3 regions of the Serratia sp. K1WW1 genome follow, and region 1 is predicted to be linked to each of the others. Evidence: predicted binding sites of a transcription regulator. Region 1 holds the regulator's gene; each other region holds the start of a gene.
What was found. Region 1 encodes PurR, which represses purine synthesis genes. Its sites were predicted from a motif close to CANGCAAACGTTTGCNTG; they were not measured.
Positions count from the first base shown of each region.

Region 2: the regulator PurR is predicted to act here: its motif matches at 5,641-5,658, upstream of cvpA (colicin V production protein).
Region 3: the regulator PurR is predicted to act here: its motif matches at 7,434-7,451, upstream of carA (glutamine-hydrolyzing carbamoyl-phosphate synthase small subunit).

Region 1 covers NZ_CM147697.1:3,302,649-3,312,952, reverse strand. Annotated here, with positions in the region: gene ACX9GU_RS14970 (riboflavin synthase subunit alpha) at 11-661, shown strand; gene ACX9GU_RS14965 (I78 family peptidase inhibitor) at 698-991, shown strand; gene cfa (cyclopropane fatty acyl phospholipid synthase) at 1,309-2,460, opposite strand; gene punC (purine nucleoside transporter PunC) at 2,801-4,006, opposite strand; gene punR (DNA-binding transcriptional activator PunR) at 4,132-5,052, shown strand; gene purR (HTH-type transcriptional repressor PurR) at 5,085-6,110, opposite strand; gene cydH (cytochrome bd-I oxidase subunit CydH) at 6,435-6,524, shown strand; gene sodB (superoxide dismutase [Fe]) at 6,589-7,167, opposite strand; gene ACX9GU_RS14930 (C40 family peptidase) at 7,397-8,212, opposite strand; gene ACX9GU_RS14925 (Grx4 family monothiol glutaredoxin) at 8,622-8,969, shown strand; gene rnt (ribonuclease T) at 9,167-9,856, opposite strand; gene gloA (lactoylglutathione lyase) at 9,926-10,304, opposite strand, start outside.
Region 2 covers NZ_CM147697.1:1,828,449-1,838,752, reverse strand. Annotated here, with positions in the region: gene hisP (histidine ABC transporter ATP-binding protein HisP) at 1-239, opposite strand, end outside; gene ACX9GU_RS08410 (ABC transporter permease) at 256-963, opposite strand; gene ACX9GU_RS08405 (histidine ABC transporter permease HisQ) at 960-1,646, opposite strand; gene hisJ (histidine ABC transporter substrate-binding protein HisJ) at 1,743-2,525, opposite strand; gene ACX9GU_RS08395 (UbiX family flavin prenyltransferase) at 2,823-3,395, opposite strand; gene purF (amidophosphoribosyltransferase) at 3,545-5,062, opposite strand; gene cvpA (colicin V production protein) at 5,084-5,584, opposite strand; gene dedD (cell division protein DedD) at 6,322-7,065, opposite strand; gene folC (bifunctional tetrahydrofolate synthase/dihydrofolate synthase) at 7,066-8,331, opposite strand; gene accD (acetyl-CoA carboxylase, carboxyltransferase subunit beta) at 8,487-9,395, opposite strand; gene ACX9GU_RS08365 (DedA family protein) at 9,627-10,289, opposite strand.
Region 3 covers NZ_CM147697.1:5,107,002-5,117,305, forward strand. Annotated here, with positions in the region: gene kefC (glutathione-regulated potassium-efflux system protein KefC) at 1-37, opposite strand, end outside; gene kefF (glutathione-regulated potassium-efflux system oxidoreductase KefF) at 30-590, opposite strand; gene ACX9GU_RS23100 (cysteine desulfurase-like protein) at 738-1,970, opposite strand; gene ACX9GU_RS23105 (2OG-Fe dioxygenase family protein) at 1,967-2,605, opposite strand; gene carB (carbamoyl-phosphate synthase large subunit) at 2,822-6,043, opposite strand; gene carA (glutamine-hydrolyzing carbamoyl-phosphate synthase small subunit) at 6,062-7,210, opposite strand; gene dapB (4-hydroxy-tetrahydrodipicolinate reductase) at 7,680-8,501, opposite strand; gene ispH (4-hydroxy-3-methylbut-2-enyl diphosphate reductase) at 9,302-10,255, opposite strand; gene fkpB (FKBP-type peptidyl-prolyl cis-trans isomerase) at 10,236-10,304, opposite strand, start outside.

The DNA.
Region 1 (10,304 bases):
AGAGGCCAACATGTTTACCGGTATCGTACAAGGCACCGCCCCGCTGGTTGCCATTGATGAAAAACCCAACTTCCGTACCCACGTTGTTGAAATGCCTGATGAGCTGTTACCAGGGCTGGAGTTGGGGGCCTCGGTAGCCCACAACGGCTGCTGTCTGACCGTCACGGAGATTGCAGGCAATCGCGTCAGCTTTGATTTGATCAAAGAGACACTGCGGTTGACCAATCTTGGCGATCTCAAATTGGGTGATGTGGTCAATCTGGAAAGAGCCGCCAAGTTTAACGATGAAATCGGTGGGCACCTGATGTCCGGGCATATTATCTGTACCGCGGAAGTCACCAAGATTTATACCTCGGAAAATAATCGCCAGATCTGGCTGCGCATGCCGAATATCGATTTGATGAAATATGTGCTGCATAAGGGGTTCATCGGCATCGATGGCATCAGCCTGACCATTGGTGAGGTGGTCAATAACCGTTTCTGTGTGCATTTGATCCCGGAAACCCTTGAGCGCACCACGCTGGGTAAAAAGCGCCTGGGCGATAAGGTCAATATCGAAATCGATCCGCAAACTCAGGCGGTGGTGGATACCGTCGAGCGCGTATTGGCTAATCGTGAGGCTGCGTTAGCTGTCACCAAGCCGCCAGTACCCAAAGTCTGAGAACCATGCACCAATAACCACACATAGGAGCCAAACGTGAAGTATTACGGGAAAACGATGATGTTTGCGGCGCTGTTGGCGCTGACCGCCTGTTCAAGCTCACCGGAACAGGCGAACTCACAGTCTGCCGAGGCTGAAGATGATACCTGTGGTGCATCGCAGTATCAGAATTATGTGGGTAAACCGCTGTCTGCGTTGGACGGGATCAATATTCCTCAGCAGGTACGTACTATTCCTTATAACTCTATGGTAACCATGGACTTCAATCTAAAGCGCTTGAACTTCCTGGGTGACAGTGAAGACAAAATCATTCGCGTTTATTGCGGTTAATTACCCCTCACCCCAACCCTCTCCCACAGGGAGAGGGAGCTGATGGCCCCCGCTCGTGTGAAAGTACAGAGGTCACCTCAGCAAACTCGATCGCCCCTCATTCAAGGTATATCACCGAATTCTTGGATTATCTTGATCACCCCTCATTCAAGGTATATCACCGAATTCTTGGATTATCTTGATCACCCCTCATTCAAGGTATATCACCGAATTCTTGGATTATCTTGATCGCCCCTCACTCAAGGTATCTCACCGAATTCTTAGGTTTTCTCGATCGGTTCCCTCTCCCTGTGGGAGAGGGTTAGGGTGAGGGGACCCTAGCGGGGAACTCGCAGACCGCCTTCGACGCCTTTAGGGCTGAATACCACCTGCCAAAGTTGAATATCGCGAGCGCGGAACGCTCCTGCGCAGGCATTAAGGTAATAACTGAACATCCTTTCAAAACGTTCGGAATAGCGCGATGCCAGCTGTGGCCAGCTCTGTTTGAAACGTTCATACCAGGCCATCAGAGTGCGATCGTAATCTGCGCCGATATTATGCCAATCTTCCATGACGAAACGGCCTTCGCTGGCCTGGGCAATATGTTTCACCGACGGCAGGCAACCGTTGGGGAAGATATATTTATTGATCCACGGATCAACGTTCATATCGGTCTCGTTGGAACCAATGGTATGCAACAGGAAAATGCCATCGGGTTTTAAATTACGTTCCACCACCTCGAAATAGGTTCGGTAGTTCTTCGGCCCAACGTGTTCGAACATGCCGACCGAGACGATGCGGTCAAACTGCTGGTAGAGATCGCGGTAATCCTGCAGCAGAATTTCCACGTCCAGCCCGGCACAGCGCTCTTGCGCCATTTTCTGCTGTTCGGCGGAGATGGTCACTCCTACCATGGAAACGCCGTAGTGCTTGGCCGCATAAGCAGACAGACCGCCCCAGCCACAGCCGATATCCAATACCCGCATGCCGGGCTGCAGGTGCAGTTTTTCGCAAATTAACCGTAGCTTGGCCTCTTGTGCTTCTTCCAACGTCGTGGCCTGTTGCCAATAGCCGCAGGAATATTGCATATAGGGATCCAGCATCTGGGTAAACAAATCGTTACCCAGATCGTAATGCTCTTTGCCAACAATCCAGGCACGTTTTTGGGATTGCAGATTGGTCAGGCGGGCGGCGGCAATACGCAAGATATCCTTCAGGTGGTGGGGCAGTTTCTTTTCCAGGCCGGCTGCGACAACCCGCTGAAAAAATATGTCCAGTCGTTCGCACTCCCACCAACCGTCCATATAGCTTTCGCCCAGCCCCAGAGAGCCGTCTTGCAGTACGCGTTTAAAGAAATTGGGATTATTGATCTGAATATCGAAAGGGCGTGAACCATTGATTTCAATGCCGGCCATGCTAAGCATTTCATGAGCGATACGATACCAATGGTTGTCCTGGATGCTCAGATCTTCTATACACGATGAACTCATAGCTTCTCCATCACCTTCTTCTGACTTATGATCCTGCAGAATTTAGCGTAGACAATTTCTACAGGGACATACGTATACCTACGGTAAAAATTCACCGTGGTGTCTGAAATTCGACTTGAACAGAGGAAATTTAAGAGACTCCCTGCGTCAAAGGACGCGGGTAAATGCAACCTTAAATAAAGTGTGATGCCATCCACGTACGCAGCAGTTGCTGCAATAAGAACTTAGTATAACTGTTATTCTAAAAGGTCGTTTTTGAGTATAGGCTTGCCGAGGCGTAGACTCAACTGCAAATCGCGCTCGGCAAGAATTTTCATTAAGTGACTATTTACAGAGATAATTATGACACGGAGTCGGCACGCTTCTGCCGTGTCATCTGCGTTTCATCCGTTCCTTTCCCACGCTGGATCAGATAACCCAAGGCCGCTAAAAATACGGTAGCCACCATTACGGTAGCCGTGGCTAACAGCGGTTGGGCGATAAATGCCGAAACCAACAGGCTGGCGATAAAACATAATCCCAGCTGTAGCGTGTTTTGCAGCGCAGCGGCTTTGCCACTGTTGTTGGGGAAGGGCATCAACGCATTGGCCACTAGAATAGGATAGCTGGCACCGTTTACTAACGCCATAAAGCAGAACGGGATCAGCAGAGTGGTCAACGTTGGTTCACTTAGTGTGGCGATCAGATACAACGCCACCATGCTGACACCGTAAGCTAACAGCAACCACGGCAGCAAGGTTTTGCCAGAGATGCGATTTAAGGCGCTACGGCAGCTATAACCCCCTAATAAGAAGGCCAGCGTTTGCGGCACATAGCTCAGGCCAATATCGTTGGGACTATACCCCATATCGCCGAGGATAAAGGGTGAACCCGTCAGCCAGGCGAAGAAGCCGGCAGAACAGGCGGCAAAAACCATCACGTTGCCGCTGAACACCGGGGATTTCAAGATCTGCATAAAGCCAAGGCTGGGCTTTTTATCGGCGGAAGGTACCAGTCTGCTGCGGTCTTTCAGTAGCAAGGTGGGGATCAGCAGCAGGGCGGTGATCCCCAACAGCACGGCGAAGATGGCCCGCCATCCCATATGGTTGAGCAACCAGGCACCCAGCAGTGGAGCCAGCGCCGGAGAGAGGGCGACTAGCGGCATAATGGAGGCGAAAACGCGGTTGGCTTTGCCATCGCGGTAGCGATCGACCACGATCGCCTGCCAGGTGACGGCGGCTGAACAGACGCCAATGGCTTGAATAAAGCGCAGTGACCACAGTTGTGCCACGTTCTCGACCCAAAGCATACCGAGGCAGCCGACGGCGAACAGCGCAAGGCCAATCAATAACACGGGCTTACGGCCAATACGGTCGGACAGCGGCCCCCACAGCAACTGGGCAAAGGCAAAGCCTGCCAGGAAGATACTCAGGCTGGCGCTGATCGCCCCAGCGGAGATTTGCAGATCCTGCTGCATTGCCCCAAAGGCGGGCAGGTACATATCGGTAGCCAGATAGCCCAACATACTCAGGCCGGCCAGGTAGAACATAAATCCAAAATTTCGCATTGCTATTTCTCGTTAAAATTATGTTGTCGCAGGTTTTGAAGCGCCGGCAAGTGTATACGGCTGGATCTCTGCTTGTGAAACGGTAATATTTGCAAGGTGCTGTTAAAAAATTTGAAGGCAAACATATGTGGTCTGAATATTCACTCGATGTAGTAGATGCGGTAGCGCGGACCGGCAGTTTCAGCGCGGCGGCACAGGAGTTGCACCGCGTTCCTTCTGCTGTGAGCTATACGGTGCGTCAACTGGAGCAATGGCTGGCAGTGCCTTTGTTTGAACGCCGTCACCGCGATGTGGAACTCACGCCAGCGGGGGCGCTGTTTATTAAGGAGGCGCGAGTTGTTATCAAAAAAATGCTCGATACCCGACGGCAGTGTCAGCAGGTGGCAAACGGTTGGCGCGGGCAACTGCGGATTGCGGTCGATCTGATCGTCAAACCCCAGCGCAGCCGCCAGCTGGTGCTGGATTTTTATCGCCATTTTCCCGACGTGGAACTGATGGTACAGCCGGAAGTCTTCAACGGCGTGTGGGATGCGCTGGTCGATGGCCGCGCTGAGATGGCCATTGGTGCAACACGTGCGGTGCCGGTGGGCGGCGGTTTTGCCTTTCGCGATATGGGCTTTATGAATTGGCTCTGCGTAGTCCATGCTAAACATCCGCTGGCCGCCTTGCAAGGAAAGCTGCGAGACGATCAGCTACGACCTTATCCCTCGTTGCTGTTGGAAGATACTTCGCGCAATTTACCCAAGCGGGTGACCTGGTCGCTGGACAACCAGCGGCGATTGACCGTGCCGGACTGGGTTTCGGCGGTAGATTGTTTGCGTGCCGGGCTGTGTGTGGGCATGGTACCCGCGCATCGGGTATTGCCGTTGGTACAAAGTGGCGAACTGGTGGTATTACCACTGCATGAGCCTTTCCCGCCTAGCGCCTGCTGCTTGACCTGGCAGCAAAACGCCCAGTCTCCGGCCATGGCCTGGCTGTTGGACTATCTGGGCGACAGCGAAACGCTCAATCAGGAATGGCTCAGTGAAGAGGAGCCGGGTGCTTAATCGGGCGCAGTATTGCAGCGCCCCAACAGGAGTTAACGGCGGTAATCGACAAAAGGACCATCGGCGACTGAGCGGCGCTCGATGAGTTTTGGATGCACTTCAATCACCTGCGATTCTTCACGCTTGCTGATAATGCGATCCAACAGCATGGTAAAGGCCATCTCGCCCAGGCGCTCTTTCGGCTGGTGAATGGTGGTCAGCGCCGGGGTGAAGTAGCGGGCATTACGCACGTTGTCGTAGCCAATCACCGAGATATCCTGCGGTACACGCAACCCCAGCTCATCGGCGGCGCAGATCGCCCCCATGGCCATAATATCGCCGCCACAGAAAACGGCGGTTGGACGATGCTTTTGCGACAGGATCTGATGCATGGCTTTATAGCCAGATTCAGGCTCGAAATCCCCCTGCACGATCCATTCTTCGCGCACTTCGATGTTGGCTTCCTTCATGGCTTTCAGAAAGCCCTGGTGGCGACCTCCACCGGTATTACGCGCCAGTTGACCAGGAATGGCACCGATGTCACGGTGGCCACGTTCGATCAGGTAGCGGCCTGCCAGGTAGCCGCCCTCGAAGGCATTGTCGATAATGGTATCGGTGAAGTCTCCGCGCGCGGTACCCCAATCCATCACCACCATGGGAATATTACGGTAATCTTCCAGCATGCCCAGTAGCTGATCTGGATATTCTGAGCACATCACCAGCAGGCCATCGACGCGTTTTTGCGCCAACATCGCCAGATAGGCTTGCTGTTTATCCAGATTATTGTGCGAGTTACACAAGATCAGGGTATAGCCTTTGCTGTAGCAGCTGTTTTCCACCGCTTCGATCACTTCGGCAAAATAGGGGGCCTCGCTCGAAGTGGCGAGCAAACCGATCGATTTGGTGTGGTTGACCTTGAGGCTGCGGGCCACGGCGCTGGGTGAATAGTGCAGCTCTTTGATGGCGGCCCAAACGGCCGTTTTGGTATCTTCGGCGACGAAACGCGTTTTATTGATAACGTGCGAAACGGTAGTGGTAGAAACGCCAGCGCGTTTGGCCACATCTTTAATCGTTGCCATGTAAAAAATGACTCCTAAACCCACATGTTACAGCATGTAAGTATGATGTTAATCGTTTGCCTGCGTAGATCCTTTCCCAGATAAGCGAAAACTGAGTTTTTAGTGCTGAAGTCGTAAATCGCTTGAACAGGGAGGGGCAGTTTATCGGTACGCAGTTGTGAACTGCGGATTTTGTCGCATATTGAAGAAAAGTGGAAGAGCTAATCGGTAATTATCAGCGGGGAAATCATAACAAGATTTTAATCACGAACTGTGGGAAAATGATTTGACGTATAAACTGTGTGGCTTATGCTCTGGAAAAGCCAATCTGAGAGGGAGTTGTATATGGATACCGATTTGAAGATGTCATTACTCACCACCGTGGGTGCCTTGGCAATGATTATTGCTTTCAGTTTTATTGCCGCATTGAACTGATCCGCAGCAGAAAAACAGAGGCGCAGCTTGATGCCGCGCCTTATTATTAGCTAGCCACCCGTCGTTAAGCCAGGTTTTCTGCCACGAACGCCCAGTTCACCAACGCCCAGAAGTTTTCCAGGTACTTTGGCCGCGCATTGCGGTAGTCGATGTAGTAAGCATGTTCCCACACGTCAACGGTCAATAGCGGAACGTCTGCGCCGGTCAGCGGGGTTGCCGCATTCGAGGTGCTGACAATCGCCAGACTGCCGTCCGCTTTTTTCACCAGCCAGGTCCAGCCAGCGCCGAAGTTTTTCACGGCGGCATCGGTGAACTGCTCTTTAAAGGCGGCGAAGGAGCCGAATGACTTATTGATCGCCTCTGCCACTGCGCCCGTTGGCTCGCCACCACCTTGCGGTGATAAACAGTGCCAATAGAAGGTGTGGTTCCAGACCTGGGCGGCGTTGTTGAACACGCCGCCGGTGGAGGTCTTGACGATCTCGACCAGGGATTTTCCTTCGAACTCGCTGCCTTTCACCAGATTGTTCAGGTTAACCACGTAGGTGTTATGGTGCTTGCCATAGTGGTATTCCAGCGTTTCTGCGGAAATGTGCGGTTCGAGAGCGTTTTTCTCATATGGTAATGCAGGTAATTCAAACGACATTGCTTTCTCCTTTTATAGACAATACGTCTCTCCGACGCTGTGGGCCTGGGTGGCCAAGGGCGGAAAAGCGCGATTGCACCACTTTTGTTATGGTTATTAATCTTAACAACTTTCCGGGGGAAAAGAACATCCAAACTGTGCCAAGTGGCTGATTGATTAAAGTCGCAGCGGCTTTTTATTTTTGGGGGGAAGGGAAGCACGGCCGAGCGGTTGGCTCAGCCGTGATAGGTTAACGGATGGTGGTTGGAGTCACTACGCGGCGGGCACCAATGTAATGGTTCTGCCAATAGTCGTTATCCAACTGACTGATGCGAATTTCTTCACCGGTGCGTGGTGACTGGATGAATTTACCGTTACCAAGATAGACGCCAACGTGATCGGCGGTGCCACGGTTGTTGATGCGGAAGAACACCAGATCGCCTTTCTCCAGCTCATTACGTTTGATCGGAGCTGCATCACGCAGGTGGTACATTTCGTTGGCGGTACGCGGCATTTTGATTTTCACCACGTCCTTGTACGCGTAATAAATCAGCCCGCTGCAGTCAAAGCCTGTACCAGGTGAAGATCCACCCCAGCGGTAGGGTTTGCCCATTTGCCCCATCAGCTTGGCCATGGCTGTTTGCTTGGCGTGCTGGTAGCGCTTTTTGTGAGCGGCGGAAAGTTTCAGTGGCTTATCGCGGCCAGCCAATTTTGCCGTAGCTTTACCTTCTTCACGATGGCGACCATAACCTTTTTTATAGCCTTTTTTAGGCGGAGTCACTTTGAGCTTGGCCGTTTTGGTTGCCTGGCTTTTGGTTTTAACGCGGGTGGTTTTTTTGGCGGTCTTTATAGTTGCTGGTTTGGTTTTTAGCGTTTTCGGAGGGGTGGCTGCCTTCACTTTTTTATTGGCTTTCTCCGCTTTCTTTTTCTTGCGGTCGTCTGGCCGGGCTTCATTAACGTGACTCTTGCGCTGCTCGGCAGAAACACGTGCCTGTGGCGCAGCGTGCGCCAAATTGAAGAAGAGCTGCGTAAATAGCAGCACAAAAAGTGTAATAATTAACCGCATATCGACGTTACCAACCTTGGCTCCGAAACAGAAATCGAATGAGTCACAGTATTCCCGAAATTCACCCTATAAAACAGCGTGGATCTCATAAATACTAATCCATATTGTGAGAAAACGTTAATGGCATTTTTATTGTTGCAAAATCAAACGTCTGCCGTCTAAAAAAACGACACGGATCATGTGGTTGGCTTAATGCTCGCCGGCATTGGGCAGCGCAAATATAATAGTGAAACGCCCCGATTAAAAATGTTATTCTGGGTCCATGTTTAACCGGTTCGGTGTGACCGCCGCTTTTGCTGAGGCAATCAGAGAATGTCCCTGCAAAAGATGGCGTTTTCTTGGTACCGGTCCTGCCGCTACAATAGCCAGTGTGATGCATGTTGTAGCCATGATGTGGCTTGAGGAAGCAATAATGACGACGATTGAAAAAATTCAGCAGCAAATTTCTGCCAACCCGATCCTGCTGTATATGAAAGGCTCACCGAAATTGCCAAGCTGCGGTTTCTCTGCTCAGGCCGTGCAGGCGCTTTCAGCCTGTGGCGAACGCTTTGCCTATGTTGATATTCTGCAAAACCCGGACATCCGCGCCGAGCTGCCAAAGTACGCCAACTGGCCAACCTTCCCGCAGCTGTGGGTCGATGGTGAACTGGTTGGCGGCTGCGATATCATCATCGAGATGTACCAGCGTGGTGAACTGCAGCCTTTGATCAAAGAAACGGCCGAAAAGTATAAAGATCAGGAAGACCAGCAGCCTTAATGGCGCAGGGTTTTACCAAATAAAATCGGGCGGCACTGTCAAAAGTGCCGCCCGATTTTTTTATCCCCGTCGTCTTTCAAACCGCAGCGTTGTTACCTGCACTTGCTCACCCCAGTCACTTACAAAAGTAAGCTCCTGGGGATGAGCAAGCTTGTCGCCTAGCTGCGGCTTGAAATCCATAGGGCATACGTTCTAAATTACTCCGCGCCGTCATTATGGCTGTTGGCAATCGGCCAGCCACCGAGACGTTTCCAGCGGTTGACCAGTTCACAGAACAGCTGGGCGGTTTGCTGGGTATCATAAAGTGCTGAGTGCGCCTGGCTGCTGTCAAACGGCATGCCGGCGGCAATACAGGCTTTGGCCAGCACCGTCTGCCCTAATACCAGCCCACTAAGCGCAGCGGTATCAAAGGTGGCGAAAGGGTGGAACGGGTTGCGCTTCAGGCTGGCGCGCTCGGCGGCGGCCATCAGGAAACTGTGATCAAAGTTGGCATTATGCGCCACGATGATTGCCCGGTTACAGCCCTGATCCTTAATGCCTTTACGCACGGCTTTGAAAATCGCATGCAGAGCATCATATTCACTCACTGCACCACGCAGTGGGTTATGTGGATCGATACCGTTGAAGGCCAGCGCTTCCGGTTGCAGGTTCGCCCCTTCAAACGGCTCTACATGAAAATGCAGCGTTTCATCTTGCTGCAACCAACCATTTTCATCCATTTTCAGCGTGACGGCGGCAATCTCTAGCAGCGCATCGGTCTGAGCATGAAACCCGGCGGTTTCCACATCAATAACAACGGGATAAAACCCACGGAAACGGCCACTCAGGGCGTTAAGATCACTTTTTTCGGCCATCAGTTTCTTATCTTTAGCGAATTCAGCGCGCATTATGACAAATTTCTTGTCTTGGTGCAGCGGAGATAGAAAGCAGGGCGCATGGCGCGCCCTGGAGAAACCTCAGTTACCGAGGCCGTGACCTGCGTGCTTGTTCTCGATCAGTTCGATCTTGTAGCCGTCCGGATCTTCGACGAAGGCAATCACAGTGGTACCGCCCTTGACTGGACCGGCTTCGCGGGTGACTTTGCCACCGGCCTGACGGATGGTGTCGCAGGTGGCTGCTACATCATCGACGCCCAGTGCCAGATGACCAAAGGCGGAGCCCATGTCGTAGCTGTCGACGCCCCAGTTATAGGTCAGTTCGATGACCGAGCCTTCACTTTCATCGCTATAACCCACGAAGGCCAGCGAGTATTTGTACTCGGTGTTTTCGCTGGTACGCAGTAAGCGCATGCCTAATACCTTGGTATAGAAGTCGATGGAGCGTTGCAGATCGCCG
Region 2 (10,304 bases), 1.5 Mb from region 1:
CTAAGCTGGCCATCCTTGTCGCGCACCATGCGAATATTTTCATTATTCAGGCTGATGGTGCCTTCGCTGGGCTTTTCCAGGAAGTTGATGCAACGCAGAAAGGTACTTTTACCGGAGCCGGAAGAACCGATAATGCTAATCACATCGCCCGCATTGGCCGCCAGGGAGACCCCTTTCAGTACTTCATGGTCACCATAACGCTTGTGCAGTTCGGTGACGGCTAATTTTTGTTCAGGCATGGTGGATCCCCGTCATTCATCGATGAGTTACGTGTGCCATCCAGCGTTTTTCTGCCCTGCGGAACAGGCTGATCAACGTATAGGAGATAATCAGATACAGCACGGCCGCAATGCCAAAGGCATAAAACGGCTGGTAGGTCGCCGCGTTGATATCGCGGGCCACCTTCAACAGGTCCGGCACCGTGGCGGTAAAGGCCAGTGCGGTCGAATGCAGCATCAGAATAACTTCATTGCTGTACGCCGGTAATGCCGAACGCAGCGCAGAAGGCAAAATAATGCAGCGATAGAGTTTAAAGCTGGAAAACCCATAGGCCCTGGCCGCTTCAATTTCCCCATGCGGCACCGAACGAATGGCCCCGGCGAAAATCTCCGTGGTATAGGCACAGGTATTCAGCGTTAGCGCCAATATGGTGCAGTTCATCCCGCTGCGGAAAAACGCATTGAGCAGTTCGGTACCCCGCACGATTTCCAGGCTGTACATACCGGAATAAAACACCAACAGTTGCACGTACAGCGGCGTACCGCGGAAAACATAGGTATACAGCCACACCGGGTAGCGTACCCAACGGGTGGAAGAAACCCGAGCTACTGCCATAGGGATGGCCAGCAGCCCGCCCATGACCACCGAGGAGATCAGCAACCACAGCGTCACCGCCACACCGGTATAACGATAGCCATCGGTCCACAGCAGTTGCTGCCAATACTGATGCAGGATATCGATCATAGTTCGGCCCTTTTGACGCCCAGTGAATAACGCCGCTCAAGCCACAGCAACACGCCGTTGGAAATCGTGGTGAACAACAGATACACCAAGCCTGCGACAATGGCGTAGAAGAAAGGCTGATAGGTGCCCTTTCCTGCCAGCTGCGTGGCCTTTACCAGATCGTTGAGTCCAAGAATGGAGACCAAGGCCGTCGCCTTGAGGATCACCTGCCAGTTGTTGCCGATGCCGGGTAACGCGAAGCGCATCATGGCCGGAAACAGAATGCGGCGGAAAATCTGCCCGTTGGAAAAACCGAAGGCGGTAGCCGCCTCGATCTGACCACGAGGCACCGCCAGGTAGGCTCCCCGGAAGGTTTCGGTAAAATAGGCTCCGTAGATAAAGCCCAGGGTAATGATGCCCGCCCCCAACGGATCGATATCAATCTGTGAGAAGCCAATAAACTCCGTCACATGGTTGAGGGCAATTTGCAGACCGTAGAAGATCAACAGCATCAACACCAGGTCCGGCACGCCACGGATCAAGGTGGTATAGGCACCAAAGATCGTGGAAATAACAGGGTTTTGCGAAAGTTTACCGCCAGCGCCGATCAAACCAATCACCACCGCCAGCAATACGGAGCTGAGGGCCAGCTCCAGCGTCACCAGAGCCCCCTCAAATATCAGTTGGGAGTAACCTTGTAGCATTTACGTCACCCTGTCGTCATTGAGCACGTCATGACACTCCAGCCAGAACAGGCCCGGAAAACCGGGCCTGTTGTCATAGAGAGTACCCGACAGGAATTAGCCGCCGTAAACGTCAAAGTCGAAGTATTTTTTCGCGAACTTATCGTAGGTGCCGTCTTTGCGCATTTCGGCAAAGGCTTTGTCCAGTGCCGCTTTCAGCTCGGTTTCATCCTTGCGCAGGCCCATACCGGTGCCGACACCAAAGAATTTATCGTCCTTCACCGACTCACCGGCAAACTCGTACTCTTTGCCTGGAGGCTGTTTCAGGAAGCCTTCGCTCGCGGCGACTTCATCTTGAAACGCTGCGTCAATACGCCCGGAAGCCAGATCCGCATACACCAGATCCTGATTCTGGTAAGGCACCACGGTCACGCCTTTTGGCTGCCAGTTGGCGTTAGCAAAAGCTTCCTGGGTGGTACCCTGCAATACGCCGATGCTCTTGCCCTTCAGCGCATCGACGGTTGGCAGGATCTTGGAGCCTTTTGGTGCGATCAGGCGTGAGTTGGCCGCAAACAGCTTATCGGTAAAGGCAATTTCCTGCTGGCGTTTTTCGGTAATGGACAGAGAAGAGATGATAGCGTCGATTTTCTTCGCTTTCAGGGAGGGGATAAGCGCATCAAAATCGCTTTCCACAAAGATACACTTGGTATTTATGCGTTTGCACAGCTCGGTGGCCAGATCGATATCGAAGCCAACCAGTTGACCCTGCGCATTTTTCGACTCAAACGGCGCATAGGTGGGATCGGTACCGATTTTCAGCGTGGAAGGTAATGCGGCGAATGCACTGCCAACCGCGCTCAAAGCCAAAACTAAAGGGAGAACTTTAACAAGCTTTTTCATAATTACCCTCAAATGGATATTTTTGCCGATGCCACTACGGGCATTACTTTCATCACACACAGGATCTGCAGTAATCATGCCACTTTGTCATTAGCGAGCGCGGGGAACGGCCACGCTCTGTTCAAAGCTCTTCCCAGAGGCAACGAACGACAAAATGAACGGCAAACTCGGGCTTCGCCATGGAAAACCTACAAGTTACTGAAACAGAGTGCATGGGGAAGCAGGATCATTATGATGCATCAATCGCACTAAATCAGTGCGATGTTGCACAAATGTATAAATTTGAGGGTGAATTAGTTAATTAACGCCTTGCCAACGCGTGAAGAGATCTTGCGACAGTTCGATGTCAAACTGGTCGATAACCCGATTAACGGTCTGATCGATAATATCATCAACGGTTTGCGGACGATGGTAGAAGGCCGGTACCGGCGGCATAATCACCGCCCCCATCTCCGCTGCCTGGGTCATCAGCCGCAGATGGCCCAGGTGCAACGGCGTTTCGCGCACGCAGAGCACCAGTGGCCGACGCTCTTTGAGGACCACATCGGCGGCGCGAGTCAGCAGCCCATCGCTGTAACTGTTGACGATGCCAGATAGCGTTTTGATTGAGCATGGCAAAATCACCATCCCCATGGTTTTGAACGAGCCGGAGGAAATGCTGGCGGCAATATCACGCGCATCGTGCACCACATCGGCCAAGGCCTGAACGTCACGCAGGCTCAGAGAGGTTTCCAACGCCAGCGTCTGGCGTGCCGCGTTGCTCATTACCAGGTGGGTTTCCACCTCTTCTACACCACGCAGCACCTGCAATAAGCGCACGCCGTAGATAGCGCCGCTGGCGCCGGAAATACCGATAATGAGTCTTTTCATCAAGCTGGCCTTTGTCGGGAAATATGCCGTAAGGATAGCCGAATAGGGGCAGGTTTGGCAGCAAACCTTCGTGGATTCAAGGTGGGAATAAAACAATGCACCGTAACCAACGCTACGATGCACCGTTTTGGTGAGGCACGTGGGGGGCTTTAGCCCTCGTTATGCATCTCCAGATTTTCTGCTTCCGTCTGGCCGCGCAACGCTTTGGCATCGTCATTACGCAACGTTTCCAGATATTCCAGATAGCTCTGGTCAACGTCTTTGGTCACGTAAATGCCGTTAAACACCGAGCATTCGAACTGGGCAATGTCCGGGTTCTCTTCACGTACTGCGGCGATCAGATCATCCAGATCCTGGAAAATCAGGCCGTCGGCACCAATAATCTGGCGGATTTCGTCTACTTCACGCCCATGGGCAATCAGCTCCGTTGCGCTCGGCATATCGATACCGTACACGTTAGGGAAGCGGATCTCCGGTGCGGCAGAAGCCAGATAAACCCGTTTGGCCCCAGCGTCACGCGCCATCTCCACGATCTGCTCTGAAGTGGTACCACGGACGATGGAGTCATCAACCAGCAGCACGTTCTTATCGCGGAATTCGGCACGATTGGCGTTCAGCTTGCGGCGTACCGACTTACGGCGAGCCTGCTGGCCCGGCATGATGAAGGTGCGGCCAACATAGCGATTCTTGACGAAACCCTGGCGATACGGTTTATCCAGAATACGGGCAATCTCCAGCGCGATATCGCAAGAGGTTTCCGGGATCGGGATCACCACGTCAATATCCAGATCTTCCCATTCGCGCGCAATCTTCTCACCCAATTTCTGCCCCATACGTACGCGGGCGCTGTAGACGGAGATCTTGTCCATAAAGGAGTCAGGACGGGCAAAGTAGACATACTCGAACAGGCACGGATTGGTTTTTGGGTTCTCCGCGCACTGGCGAGTGAACAACTGGCCTTTTTCGGTGATATACACCGCTTCGCCCGGCGCTACATCGCGCAGGAAGTCGAAGCCCAAGGTATCCAGCGCCACGCTCTCAGAGGCTACCATGTACTCACAGCGGCCATCTTCCAGCTCACGTTTACCGATCACCAGCGGGCGAATGCCGTTGGGATCGCGGAACGCCACCAGACCGTGGCCGATAATCATGGCTACGCAGGCGTAAGCACCACGCAACTGCTGATGCATCGCGGCAACGGCGGTAAAAATGTTGTCGGATTCCAGTGGATAATGCGGGAAACGGTCAAGCTCGGTGGCCAGCACGTTCAGCAGGATCTCGGAATCGGAAGTGGTGTTGACATGACGGCGGCCACGTTCAAACAGCTGTTGGCGCAGTTCGTGGGCGTTGGTCAGGTTGCCGTTGTGTGCCAGCGTAATGCCGAACGGCGAGTTGACATAGAAAGGTTGAGCTTCTGAAGCGCTGGAGCTGCCAGCCGTTGGGTAACGCACATGGCCAATGCCCATGTTGCCCTGCAGGCGCAGCATATGGCGGGCTTCAAATACATCTTTCACCAGACCATTTGCCTTGCGCAGGCGGAACCCATTATGGGCATCAATAGTGACGATGCCAGCGGCATCCTGTCCACGATGCTGGAGCACCATCAATGCATCATAAATCGACTGGTTTACCGGCATAAAACCGGCGATACCGACAATACCGCACATGTTGTCTTTTCCTCTAAGCCGCTACCGCCCCGGTAATTGGGTTGGTAAGAAACTCGACGTGCTTTGCAGATAGTCAAAGAACCATCTGATGATGTAACTGAACTGGGGGATCAGCTGTGACTGTTTCCAGTCCGCACTTTGCGACAGGGTGGTAAAGGTATCCAGGAAGAACAGTATCGCTGCCACGATCAACACGCCGCGCAGTGCGCCGAAACACACGCCCAGCACCCGATCGGTGCCCGATAATCCGGTTTTCTCTACCAGTGACCCAATCACATAGTTAACGATAGCGCCCACAATCAGCGTTGCGATAAACAAAATGGCAATCGCAATGCCGTTACGTACCAGCTCATCTTCAAAACGGGTGAAGTAGGCTGCAAGGTATGGGTAGAAATGGCTGGCAACAAAGAACGCACATCCCCATGTCACAAGTGACAATGCTTCGCGAACAAAACCTCGGATCAGGCTCACCAGAGCCGAAAATCCAATCAACGCTAAAATGACGTAATCAATCCAGACCATGAACTATTCCAATGATGAATCGCCCCTGCATCCAATCGCGGCGAATTCTAACAGAAAAAGAAAACGTTTGCGTAGCGGATTTCCCACCACGTAACAAATAAAAAACGGCGATCTTAAAATTGCTAATCGCCGCGCCTACATAGGATATCCGGCCCCTGAAAGGCACAATTTTAGTGGTGATTTGGCAATCCCCTCCTTGAGCACTGGCCCCTCACCCTAACCCTCTCCCACAGGGAGAGGGGATCGTCCGAGTCGCGGTTAGCGGTTGTGACACAATTCCAACTTCCCCGTACCTTCTCCAACAGGGAGGCGGATCGTCCAAGTTACGGTTAGCGGTTGTGACACAATTCCAACTTCCCCGTACCTTCTCCCACAGGGAGAGGGGATCGTCCGAGTCGCGGTTAGCGGTTGTGACACAATTCCGACTTTCCCCGAACCTTCTCCCACAGGAAGAGGATCGTCCAAGTCACGGCTAGCGGTTGTGACACAATTCCAGCTCCCCCATACCTTCTCCCACAGGAAGAGGATCGTCCGAGTCGCTGTGAGCTGCTGTAACACTACTCCAGTTCCCTCTTGATATTTTACAAGGGCATAGGAAAAACTACTGGCTTATACCCTATGGATTTCGAGTTGCAGCTAGGCGCCAAGCTATCTCATCCCCAGTCACTTACTTTAGTAAGTGACTGGGGTGAGATAGTGCAGGTAACAACGCTGCAGCTTGAAAGACGACGGGTATATCAACGTGCGCTATACGCCTTCACCTGCCCGCTCAACCCACTGATCCCATTCAGCTCTGCCAGCGAAGCTTGCAGCTTCTGCTTCGAGGCATCAGGGCCAACGTAGATGCGGGTGATCTCACCCTGCACCGGCGTGGATGGCACGGTATAAGCCCGGTGCCCAGACAGACGCAGCGAAGCGACGATCTCATTGACCTTGGCAGCATTCTTCAACGCCCCCAACTGCACCACATAGGCCTGACCAGCCGGTGCCTTTTCTTCAACCGCAGGTTTGGTTTCAGGCTTCGGTTCCGGTTTTACTTCCGGCTTTGGCTCTACCTTTGGCGGTGTTGGCACCGGCTTAGGTTTCACTTCCACCGGCTTCACTTCCACCGGTTTAGGTTCCACTGGCTTAGGTTTAGTTGGCTGAACCGGTTTGGTTTCGATGGGCGGCGGAGCCACAACCGCAGGCTGCTGCGGTTGAGTAGTTTGATTAGCCGCCTGCTGGGCGGAAGCCTCGGCGGCGGCCTGCTGCTGCTCAACCAAAGCACCAGCCCCCTCCGGTGGAACCGAAGGTAGCGCCTGATTGGCCGGTGGGATCACGTCGATTTCATGAGCATCCCCCGGTTTGGGCACCAACGGGATCGCCGCAAACTCATCCTCATAATGCTTCTTTTTGCCGTCAAGCAGCCCCGGCAGGACAATCACCCCCAGGGCAACCAAAATCACGGTTCCAACCAGTCGATTCTGAAATTTACTTGCCACTCACACTCCCCGCCTCTCGTCTAACGCCGCCATCACGTGGGCAACAGTGTGGAAAGACCCACAGACGATCACAATATCCTGAATATCCGCGTCCTGCATAGCCTGACGCCAGGCAGTTTCGACATCAGCAAACTTGCGTGGTTCCGTTAAATACTGTGCCAGCAGCTCAACGCTGGCTCCGCGCGGGCCTTCCAGCGGCGCACAATACCACTCGTCCACCTGTTCGCTCAGGCAGGCCAGCGTACCGGCAATGTCTTTGTCCGACAGCATCCCCACCACCGCGCGTACTACACCGCCATTGCGGGGGAGTTTCTCCAGCCGCCCAGCCAGATAGGCCGCAGCATGAGGGTTGTGGGCAACGTCCAGGATCAGCTGCGGGTTCTGCTGCACGGTCTGAAAACGCCCTGGTAAAGCGGCCTGTTGTAGACCGGCAAAAATCGCCTTCTCGTCGATTTCCAGCGCCGAATAGTGCAGCGCAGCCAATGCCGTCGCCGCGTTCGCCAAGGGGACGTTTGGCATAGGGAGATCGGTCAGACGTGTGCCGCCCCCTTCCCATTGCCAGCGTTCGCCCTGTTCGCTGAACGACCAGGCTTCATCACGGCGGTACAACTGAGCATTGAGATCTTCCGCTACCTGCTGGATGCTATGTGGCATATCCGGCTCACCGACCACGGCAGGCTTGCCGCCACGGAATATCCCCGCCTTCTCGCGGCCGATGCTTTCACGATCGTGGCCTAGCCAGTCGGTGTGATCTAACGCAATGCTGGTCACCACGGCAACGCTTGGCTCAACGATATTGGTCGCGTCCAGACGCCCACCCAGGCCCACCTCCAGGATCACTACGTCGAGCCTGGCCTGCCTAAACAGCTGTAACGCCGAAAGCGTGCCAAATTCGAAATAGGTCAGCGAGGTTTCCCCCCGGCCAGCTTCAATCGCGGCAAAGGAGCGGCTGTGTTCAGCCTCACTCAGCTCTTCACCCTGTATGCGCACCCGTTCAGTGTAACGCACCAGATGCGGTGAACTGTAAACCCCGACCCGCAGCCCGGCGGCCAGCAAAATGGCCTCTAACGTGCGGCAGGTGGTGCCTTTGCCGTTAGTACCGGCAACGGTAAATACCGTAGGGGCAGGAGTGAGAAGGTCAAGGTGCGCCGCAACGTGTTGCACACGCTCCAGGCCGAGTTCGATCGCCTGGCTATGCAGACGTTCCAGATAGTAAAGCCACGAGCTCAATGGCGACGTGGCTTGGGGAATTTGGTGGTTTTGCATGAGTCCCATCACTGACTTTGGGTTCATAAATCCGTAAGACGCATCGCCCTGACGACGTCAAAAGCGATGCTCTTCGTTTCCCGCCGCAACTTAGCCACAAAATGACGGCGGAACCCGGCGCAGGCTTGCACCTATACCGGGTCTTTGTCTGCTCCTCAGGCGTCGGCCTGATTTTCCTGAGCGATGACCGGCGCGGCCTCATCGAAATGCGGCTGCGGCTGGTTGGTCAGCTTGGACAAAATGCTGGCCAGGGTCTGACGCATCACCGGACGGCGCACGATCATGTCGATGGCGCCCTTTTCAATCAGGAACTCGCTGCGCTGGAAGCCCGGCGGCAGTTTTTCACGCACGGTTTGTTCAATAACCCGTGGCCCGGCAAAGCCGATCAGCGCTTTTGGCTCGGCAATGTTGATATCGCCCAGCATCGCCAGGCTGGCGGACACGCCACCCATGGTCGGATCGGTCAGTACCGAGATATACGGCAGGCCACGCTCTTGCAGCTTGGCCAACGCGGCGCTGGTTTTCGCCATCTGCATCAGCGACATCAGCGCTTCCTGCATACGCGCACCGCCACTGGCAGAGAAGCACACCAGCGGGCAGTTATCTTCCAACGCCTGTTCAACCGCACGCACAAAGCGCGCACCGACTACGGAAGACATCGAACCGCCGATAAAGGCGAATTCGAAGGAGGCTGCAACAATCGGCATGCCATACAGCGTGCCCTTCATCACCACCAGCGCGTCTTTCTCGCCGGTTGCTTTCTGTGCGGCAACCAGACGATCTTTGTACTTTTTGGAATCCTTGAACTTCAGAACGTCTTTCGGCTCCAGTTCGCTGCCCAGTTCCACTTCACTGCCTTCATCCAGCAAGGTATGCAGACGCATACGGGCTGACATGCGCATGTGGTGGTCGCACTTGGGGCAGACCTCAAGGTTACGCTCCAGTTCGGCACGGTAAAGGACCTGACCACAGCTATCGCATTTGGTCCAGACCCCTTCAGGAATGCTCACCTTACGGGTTTGCGTAACATTGCTTTTGTTGAGAATTCGTTCAATCCAGCTCATCGATGACCTTTCTGTTTGAACCTCGCAGACACCCGTCCGCTGTTCATGCCTTAACAATCCTCCCGCAACACACCCCATGCAAAAATGCCGAGCTAAGCGCAACAGGTGCGCTACCAAGGCATTGGCTTCAGGGTCGTTCACGGGAACAGACCATAAATGTCGCTCATTAAACCATATCGGCCCGATTGTGTGGACAAAAAACTGGTCGAACCGACGGGTTAAGCGGTGTTTTTACTGTTTTTGTTGACGGGCAGCCGCGCGTTTATGGCGCCAGATTTCAATAATGCCCGGCAGAATTGAAACCAGGATGATGCCAACAATCAACAACTTCAAGTTTTCCTGCACGATCGGCAAGTCGCCAAACAGGTAGCCAGCATAAGTGAACAGCAGCACCCAAAGTAGCGCACCAATCACGTTATAGGCAGCAAAGTGGCGATAGGACATATGCCCCATACCGGCCACGAACGGCGCAAAGGTGCGCACGATCGGCACAAATCGTGCCAGAATAATGGTTTTTCCGCCGTGTTTCTCGTAGAACTGGTGGGTCTTGTCCAGATAGCTACGACGGAAAATTTTCGAGTTCGGGTTGCTGAACAGCTTTTCGCCGAACAGCCGACCAATAGTGTAGTTGACGGCATCGCCAATCACCGCCGCAATCACCATCAACGCCACCATGGTATGCACGTTGAGATCGTTGGAAGGCAACGCGGCCAGCGCACCGGCGACAAACAGCAGAGAATCCCCCGGCAGGAACGGCGTCACCACCAGCCCGGTTTCACAAAACAGGATCAGGAACAGAATACCGTAAACCCACATACCGTATTGCGCGACCAGTTCGGCCAGGTGCACATCAATATGCAAAATAAAATCAATCAGAAACTTGATGATGTCCATAAACACTCTCAATTG
Region 3 (10,304 bases), 1.8 Mb from region 1:
AGATCAGCCCTTCAATCATCATCGAGTGGTTATCCATGCACGGGCTCCTGCTCTGCTGCTGGCTCACCGTGCTCCATCAGATACTGCACCAGCCGCTGGCGATAGGCTTCCCCGGCGGCGATCAAGGCCGGTTCGTTACAGGTAAAGGTGTTGTGCACGGCAAAAAACGGTTGCCACTTCATACCACAGTAGATCGCCGTGGCCTGTAGCGGCTGGCCCAGCGCGGCAAAGTTGGGGTAATCGCCCAAAGCGAAATGCTGCTCATCTCCGCCGCTGGTGACCGCCCACAGGCAATCTTTCCCCACCAGGGCGTCGCCCTCATGACCATAGGCCCAGCCATGCTCCAGCACTTTGTCGATCCACAGTTTCAGCAACGGTGGCAGGCTGTACCACTGCATCGGATGCTGTAAAACCACCATATCAGCCCGTTCCAGCGCCCGCTGCTCGGCGTTGATATCGATATTAAAATCCGGATACAGTTCGTACAGCGCACGGACCTCCACGCCGGGAATGTCTTTTACTGCCTGTAGCAACCTTTGGTTGGCATGGGAATGCCGGGGATAGGGATGGGCGTAAATAATCAGGATCATGCGCTTCTCGTTGCAGCTTTTCATACAACGAGTATATACCAGCCACCGTGCCGCCATGACTGACATGTAAACTTGTTGGCCCACGATGCCCCCATCCCCTGATCATCAGGAATATGGGGGCGATATGGCATTACCGGCTTACGGCAATTATTGATTCAAGGTATTGAGGATCTCAAACAAACGGTCAATTTCCTGGCGGGTATTGTAGTGCATCAATCCGATCCGCATGACACCGCCACGTTGATCCAGACCCAGTTGGCGGACCAACCCCAGCGCATAAAAATGCCCGTTGCCGACACAAATATTGTGCTCTCCCAGCGCCCTGGCAACCGATTCCGGCTGCCCATGCGCAAACGTCACGGCGAAAGTCGGGGTCCGGCTGTTGGCATCGGGCCGATCGATACCGTACAAGCGCGCGCCCTTCACTTGCCGAAGTTTTTCCAGGAAATAAGCGCTGAGCGCTTCTTCATGCTGGCTGAGTTGGCTAAAGCTGTCTTGCAAGCGCTGGCGCAAAGGCGCACCGGGTTCTCCCCACTGAGCCAGGTATTCGATCGCAGCAGTCACTCCAGCAAGCCCTTCAAAACTCTGAGTTCCCGTCTCGAAACGCCCAGGGCCAACATCGGTGGCCGGCTCGACCTTGTATGGACGTAACGTTTGCAACCATGGAGCTGCCAGATAGGCAATCCCGACGTGGGGGCCAAAATATTTATACGCGGAACACAGGAGTATGTCGCAACCCAGCGCCTGAACATCAATCAGACGGTGTGGGGCATAGTGCACGGCATCTACATACACCAAAGCGCCAACCTGGTGCGCCGCCTCGACGATACGCTTTATATCCACGATCGAACCTGTGGTATTTGACGCATAGGTAACGGCCACCAACCGGGTTTTGGCGTTAATGAGCGCACAAAGTTTACTGACGTCTAACGTACAATCCTGCTCATTAACCGGAGCCTGATGAACAACGACCTGTTTATCGGCAGCGGCCTGTTGCCAGCTCGAAACGTTCGCATAGTGATCCAGAGCGGTGACGATCACCTCGTCCCCAGCTTGCCAATCCCGGCTGATAGCGCGGCTCAGCTGAAAAGTCAGTGAGGTCATGTTGGCGCCAAAGACAATATTGTCGGACGAGCTGGCATTCAAGAAGGCCCGAACAGACTCTCTGGCTTGTAACATCACTTGCTCAGTGGCTTTGCTGGAAAAATAGTGTCCCCCCAGATTGGCATTATGGTGGCCCAAATAATCGACCATCTTGTCTAACACCGTGCGCGGGACCTGTGAGCCACCGGGGCCATCAAAGAACACCACGCTTTTCCCTTGATACAGCTGATTCAGAGCGCTAAATTGCGCCCGGCTTTGTTCAGGCGTAAATTTCATGCCACCCTCGCAGTCAGAACAAAAACATCCATATGCCCTTCTTTATCTGTCTCGACGGCACGGATTGGGCAGGCGTTATGCCACAGCTTACTGTCAGCAATCATGGCAACTTCGCCATTTTCCAACACCTTACGGAAAAATGGCGCTTCGCGATTGCTGTTATAGAGCAGGATATCCCCCCCGACAATGTTATGCCTGTCGATACCGACTATCGCGATATGGTCAAAACCATCGCGATGGATACCTTCCGGTGCCACCTGAGTTTCATCATAGGTGCTGGTAATGCGGATTTGGTGGATCTCTATCTCCTGGTTGTCCGGTAGATCATTGCTATTCACAAAGACCTCGCACATTTCGCGCATCCCCTCATTTTGCCAGGTTGTGGTCAAGAGCGGTTCGAATTGGCGGACGATATTGCCCTGAAAATGGTTGATATCCTCAGACTGTACAAACTCATGTTTGCCCGTCTCTACCACCAAACCATGCTGAAAACGCATGACGGAATAACGCCGCAGGCGGTACTTGCCATCCGCATGCTGGGTGTGGGGAAGCGTGTTGAATGAAGGAGCCAGTTGAGCAATCCCTTCCCGGCTAAGATGGGTGATCTGCAGGATGTTCTCGTGTTTGTTTAGCATGATGACACCTTATTGAACAGGTCCGTTTTACAACAGAAAATAACAGTAATCACCATTAAAAATAGATAAAGATAATGGGATATCAAATTTGTCATCCCAAAAATATGACCTACCCCCATAAAATCAGCACAAGCCGCAAATCATCACTATTGGGTTGCTCCAGCAATAAAAAAGGCGCTGCAAAAGCAGCGCCTCAGTGATAGCCAAGTTATTAACTTACTTGGTGATACGTGCGTGCAGTTCCTGCACCGAAGTCACCTGCTCGGTTGGATCGGCCTTCATCGCCATCGAGGTGGCAAAACCGCCGTTCATCGTGGTGTCGTAGTGCACCTTATACTGCAGCGCACTGCGGCGGATCAGCTTGGAGTCTTCAATCGCCTGACGCCCCGCCGTGGTATTCACGATGTAGGTATACTCGCCGTTCTTGATGCGATCCTGAATGTGCGGACGCCCCTCATGCACCTTGTTGACCAGGCGTGGGTTAATTCCCGCTTCGCCCAGCACCACTGCGGTGCCGTGGGTGGCATCCAGTTCAAAGCCCTGCTTGAGCAGGCTGGCAGCCAAATCCACTACGCGAGCCTTGTCCCCACTGCGTACCGACAGCAGCGCACGGCCTTTCTTCATGCCGGAGTTACTGCCCAACATCGCCTTGGAGAAGGCTTCGGCGAAGGTGCGGCCAACGCCCATCACTTCACCGGTCGAGCGCATTTCTGGCCCGAGGATCGGGTCAACGCCTGGGAACTTGTTGAATGGCAGCACCACTTCCTTGACCGAGTAGTACGGCGGGATAACCTCTTCGGTCACGCCCTGTTCGGCCAGTGATTTACCAGCCATCACGCGCGCCGCCACTTTCGCCAGTGCTACGCCAGTAGCCTTGGAAACGAACGGCACGGTACGCGCGGCGCGTGGGTTCACTTCGATCAGGTAGACTTCGTTGTTCTTCACCGCAAACTGCACGTTCATCAGACCACGAACCTGCAGTTCAAACGCCAGTTTTTCTACCTGCTGGCGCATCACGTCCTGGATCTCTTTGCTCAGCGTGTAGGCTGGCAGTGAACAAGCGGAGTCACCGGAGTGGACGCCAGCCTGTTCGATATGCTCCATGATGCCACCGATCAGCACGCGCTCACCGTCGCAGATGGCATCCACATCCACTTCTACCGCATCATCCAGGAAGCGGTCCAGCAGCACTGGTGCATCGTTGGACACGCTGACCGCGTTCTGGAAGTAGCGACGCAGGTCGATGTCGTCGTAAACGATTTCCATCGCACGGCCACCCAGTACGTAGGATGGGCGCACCACCAGCGGATAACCGATACCGGCTGCTTTCTCAACCGCCTGCTCAATGGTTGCCACGGTGGCGTTGGCCGGCTGCTTCAGGCCCAAGCGGTTAACCGCCTGCTGGAAGCGTTCACGGTCTTCGGCACGGTCAATTGCATCCGGGCTGGTGCCGATAATCGGCACGCCTGCGGCTTCCAGCTCACGCGCCAGTTTCAACGGGGTTTGCCCGCCGTACTGCACGATCACACCTTTTGGCTTCTCGATACGTACGATTTCCAGCACGTCTTCCAGCGTCACCGGTTCGAAGTACAAGCGATCCGAGGTGTCGTAGTCGGTAGAGACGGTTTCCGGGTTACAGTTGACCATGATGGTCTCGTAGCCGTCTTCGCGCAGCGCCAGCGAGGCGTGTACGCAGCAATAGTCGAACTCGATGCCCTGGCCGATACGGTTCGGGCCACCACCCAGGATCATGATTTTCGGACGATCGTTGGTCGGGTTGGATTCACACTCGTCTTCGTAGGTGGAATACATGTAGGCGGTGTCGGTCGCAAACTCTGCCGCACAGGTGTCCACACGCTTGTAGACCGGGTGCATGTTGAAGCTGTGGCGCAGCTTGCGGATTTCGCTTTCCGCTACGCCAGCCAGCTTGGCCAGGCGCGCATCGGCAAAGCCTTTGCGCTTGAGCGTACGCAGGAAATCAGCGTTCAGGCCGTTGATGCCCGCTTCGGCAACCTGCTCTTCCAGACGCACCAGCTCTTCAATCTGCACCAGGAACCAGCGGTCGATGTTGGTCAGGTTGAACACGCCATCGACGGACAGACCGGCACGGAAAGCATCGGCGATGTACCAGATGCGATCTGAACCGGCATCTTTCAGTTCACGGCGGATCTTGGTCAAGGCTTCCGGATCGTCCAGGCTCACTTTCGGATCAAATCCGGTCGCGCCTACTTCCAGGCCGCGCAGCGCTTTCTGCAACGACTCTTGCTGGGTGCGGCCAATCGCCATCACTTCGCCGACCGACTTCATCTGGGTGGTCAGGCGATCGTTGGCTCCGGCAAACTTCTCGAAGTTGAAGCGCGGGATCTTGGTGACGACGTAGTCGATGGAAGGCTCAAAGGAGGCTGGCGTACGGCCACCGGTGATGTCATTCATCAGCTCATCGAGGGTGTAACCCACCGCCAGCTTGGCGGCGATCTTGGCAATCGGGAAGCCGGTGGCTTTCGAGGCCAGCGCTGAAGAACGGGATACGCGTGGGTTCATTTCAATCACGATCAGGCGGCCGGTTTTCGGGTTCACCGAGAACTGCACGTTGGAGCCGCCGGTTTCCACGCCGATCTCACGCAGTACCGCCATCGAGGCGTTACGCATGATTTGGTATTCTTTGTCGGTCAGCGTTTGCGCTGGAGCCACCGTGATGGAGTCACCGGTATGGATCCCCATGGCATCGATGTTTTCGATCGAGCAGACGATGATGCAGTTGTCATTCTTATCGCGCACCACCTCCATCTCGTACTCTTTCCAGCCGATCAGCGATTCGTCAATCAGCAGCTCTTTGGTCGGGGACAGATCCAGACCGCGTTCGCAAATCTCTTCGAACTCTTCGCGGTTATAGGCGATACCGCCACCGGTGCCGCCCATGGTGAATGACGGGCGGATAATGCATGGGAAGCCCACATCGGCAGCCACCGCCAACGCTTCTTCCATATTATGGGCGATGCCGGAACGCGCCGTGTCCAGGCCAATTTTCTTCATGGCGATATCGAAACGGCGGCGGTCTTCGGCTTTGTCGATGGCATCGGCGGTAGCGCCGATCATGGTGACGCCGAACTCGGCCAGTACGCCCTGACGTTCCAGCTCCAACGCACAGTTCAGCGCAGTTTGCCCACCCATGGTTGGCAGCACCGCATCCGGGCGCTCTTTCTCGATGATTTTACGCACCACTTCCCAGTGGATCGGCTCGATGTAGGTGGCATCGGCCATTTCCGGGTCGGTCATGATGGTGGCCGGGTTCGAGTTGACCAGTACGACGCGGTAACCTTCTTCACGTAGCGCCTTACACGCCTGGGCACCAGAGTAGTCAAATTCACACGCCTGGCCGATAACGATCGGGCCAGCGCCGAGGATCAGGATGCTTTTTATATCTGTACGTTTTGGCATGGCTTTTCTGGCTCCTGATTATTTGGCGTTGGTACGGTAAGTCTCAATCAGTTCGATAAAGTGATCGAACAGCGGCGCGGCATCGTGCGGGCCTGGGCTGGCTTCTGGGTGGCCCTGGAAGCTGAACGCGGCTTTATCGGTACGATGGATGCCCTGCACCGTGTGGTCGAACAGGGATTTATGCGTGACCCGCAGCGTGCTCGGCAGATTATTTTCATCAACGGCAAAGCCATGGTTCTGCGCGGTGATCATCACGGTGTTGTTATCCAGATCCTTCACAGGATGGTTACCGCCGTGGTGGCCAAGCTTCATCTTCATGGTTTTGGCACCGCTGGCCAGCGCCAACAGTTGGTGGCCCAGGCAGATACCAAATACCGGGATATCGGTTTCCAGGAAGCGTTTGATGGCGGTGATGGCGTAATCACAGGGCTCTGGATCACCAGGACCGTTGGACAGGAAGATGCCGTCCGGAGCCATTTTCAGCACCTCTTCCGCAGGGGTTTGCGCTGGCACCACGGTGAGGCGGCAGCCGCGATCTACCAACATGCGCAGGATGTTGCGCTTGGCACCGTAATCGTAGGCCACCACATGATAAGGCAGTTCGCCCGCAGGTTTGGCCTCCGGCAAATCGCCTTCCAGCGTCCAGCTCCCCTGCTGCCAGGCGTAAGCTTCTTTGGTGGTGACCTCTTTCGCCAGATCCATGCCTTTCAGGCCAGGGAAAGCCTTGGCTTTTTGCAGCGCCAGTTCGGCATCGGTGAGGTCGCCCGCGATGATGCAGCCGTTCTGTGCGCCTTTCTCACGCAGCAGGCGGGTCAGCTTACGGGTATCGATATCGGCAATCGCCACGATATTGTGACGCTTGAGGTAATCGGCCAGGCCCATTTCGTTGCGGTAGTTGCTGGCAATCAGTGGCAGGTCGCGGATGACTAGGCCTTGAGCATGAACAGCGGAGGATTCTGCGTCGGAATCATTGGTGCCGACATTGCCGATATGAGGATAAGTAAGAGTAACGATCTGGCGGGAGTAGGAAGGATCAGTGAGGATTTCTTGATAACCGGTCATCGAGGTATTGAAGACCACTTCCCCCACTGCCGTACCTTCTGCCCCGATGGCCCGACCGTGGAATTGGGTTCCGTCTTCCAGAACCAATAGCGCTGACTTAATCAAAACACCCTCCGAGGAATAATCAATCACAATATTTGCATATTAATTCAGATTTCACGCCCTAAATCAATGCAAAAACCGCCCTCAAGGCCAATTTTTGGCAAATTGGGCGCATTTTAATGATGAGCGTCCCGCTTGTCTAGATAAAGCGCCATTTTTTCCATTATTTTTGCTGACCTCAGGGTTTAAAGGGGGTCACAGGCACAAAAACACTAGCAAACTAGGCCGAGTAAACGGTTGCGAGACACAGTGACAGAAAAAATAGCTTAAAACAGCTAAAATCGGTGTAGGGAGCAATAAAGATGAAGTAAAAAACGGGAAATAGACTAGATAAGTCATTAAAAAAACACTTACACCATTAAAATCAATCGTAAGCTTAATTTTTAATGTTAAAAAAAAGGACAATAAAATTATTGTCCGATTATCATATCATTATGATCAACACAACCACATCACGATGGTGTTCAATAAATTATAACTGGTCTAAACCAAGCACGTCTCGCATATCAAACAGCCCATTATGCTGATTTGAGATCCAGGAAGCGGCACGCACCGCGCCATTGGCAAACGTCATCCGGCTTGAGGCTTTATGGGTGATCTCTACCCGCTCGCCAATATCGGCAAACATGGCGGTATGTTCACCCACAATATCCCCGGCGCGAATGGTGGCAAAGCCGATGCTCTTTGGATCGCGCTCGCCGGTATAACCTACGCGCTCGTAAACCGCGCACTCTTTCAGATCCCGTCCCAAGGCACCGGCAATCGCCTCGCCCATGGCTAACGCCGTTCCTGAAGGGGCATCTACCTTGTGGCGGTGATGAGCTTCCACAATTTCGATATCGGTATAATCGCCCATCACCTTGGCCGCTTTTTCCAACAGCTTGAGCACCACGTTGACACCCACGCTGAAGTTGGCGGCAAACACGATACCAATCTGTTGTGCCGCAGCCTGGATCGCCGCTTTACCCGCATCATCAAAACCGGTGGTACCGATCACCATGGCTTTGCCGTGGGCCACGCAAAACGCCAAATGGGCCAGGGTGCCTTCCGGGCGGGTGAAGTCGATCAGGATATCGAAATCGTTGACCACCTTTTCCAGGTTATCGCTGACGGTGACCCCCACTGCGCCAACGCCAGCCAGCTCACCGGCATCTGTGCCAACCAGGCTAGAACCCGGGCGTTCCAGTGCTGCCCCCAATACCACGCCCTGTGCCTGCTGGACTGCCTGGATTAATTGGCGCCCCATGCGGCCACCGGAACCCGCAATCGCGATGCGGATTTGTGAATCAGTCATACTTCGCTCTCTTTTATGGTCAAAAGCCACTCCTCGGCTATGGATTCAGGGTAACTGCCCAACCTTATCACTACCAGAGGATTTGCTTACGGATTAGAAAATTATGATATGCCCGGTATGTTATCAGTAACGCTGTCAATTGATTAACAATTACCCGATTAGCGTCAACCTTCTGGTGCTACATAATCATGCACTATTTATGCATTACGATGAATGGCGAAAAGGTGGTTTTTTTCTGTTTCTGCGAGCTGTTGCCCCTCACCCCAACCCTCTCCCACAGGGAGAGGGAGCCAGTATGGCATCGTGGTTAGGTACAGGTGTCATTCTTCTTGCACTTCCCGTCCCCTCGTTCAAAGGTGGATAGGTGCGGGAATTAGTCTCTCCCACAGGGAGAGGGGGCCAGTATGGCATCGTGGTTAGGTACAGGTGTCATTCTTCTTGCACTTCCCGTCCCCTCGTTCAAAGGTGGATAGGTGCGGGAATTAGTCTCTCCCACAGGGAGAGGGGGCCAGTATGGCATCGTGGTTAGGTACAGGTGTCATTCTTCTTGCACTTCCCGTCCCCTCGTTCAAAGGTGGATAGGTGCGGGAATTAGTCTCTCCCACAGGGAGAGGGGGCCAGTATGGCATCGTGGTTAGGTACAGATGTCACTCTTCTTGCACTTCCCGTCCCCTCATTCAGAGATGATCCGAAGCAGTGTTCAGGTGCAGAAGTTAGTCTGTAATGAGGCGAATGCTGTAGCTAAGATGTGGCACGGGCAGTCCCCTCTCCCTGTGGGAGAGGGTTAGGGTGAGGGGTCATTAGTCGATCTGCTTGATGTCCATGCGCAGTTCTTTCGGCACTTCAAACACGATGTTCTCTTCACGGCCGCTAAGTTCATGCACGTCCTTGCCGCCCAAGGCTTTCAAGCGGCTGATGACGTCCTGAACCAGCACGTCCGGCGCAGAGGCTCCGGCGGTGACACCAATGTTGCTGGCGTCTTTCAACCAGGATTCCTGAATGTCCGCCGCCGAGTCGATCAGATAGGCCGGTTTACCCACCCGCTGGGCAAGTTCCGCCAGGCGGTTGGAGTTGGACGAGTTCTTCGACCCCACCACCAGCACCACGTCGGCATCACCTGCCAAGCTGCGCACCGCTTCCTGACGGTTGGTGGTGGCATAGCAGATATCGTCCTTGCGCGGCCCGATAATATCCGGGAAGCGCTTACGCAACGCATCGATCACGTCGGAAGTATCGTCCACCGATAAGGTGGTCTGGGTCATAAAGCACAGGTTATGTTCGTTCTTCACCTGCAATTGCCAGACATCTTCCGGCGACTCAACCAGGTACATGCCCCCCTCAGGGTTGCTGTACTGGCCCATGGTGCCTTCCACTTCCGGATGCCCGGCGTGGCCAATCAGGATTGCTTCGGTGCCCTTACGGCTGGCCCGAGCCACTTCCATATGCACCTTGGTCACCAACGGACAGGTAGCATCAAACAGCATGGTCAGATCGCGGGCCTTGGCCTCGGCCCGAACTGCCTGTGAAACGCCATGGGCAGAGAAGATCAGGATCGAGCCGTCCGGCACTTCCGCGATCTCTTCGATAAATACCGCCCCGCGCTCGCGCAGGCTTTCGACCACGTAGCGGTTATGCACCACTTCGTGACGCACGTAAATCGGCGCGCCATAAATCTCCAGCGCACGTTCTACGATGCTGATCGCACGATCAACTCCGGCGCAGAAGCCACGCGGATTAGCCAGCAATATTTGCATGCGCTTCCTCCTGCTGCGGGTCGATCTCCAGCACTTCGATATCGAAGGT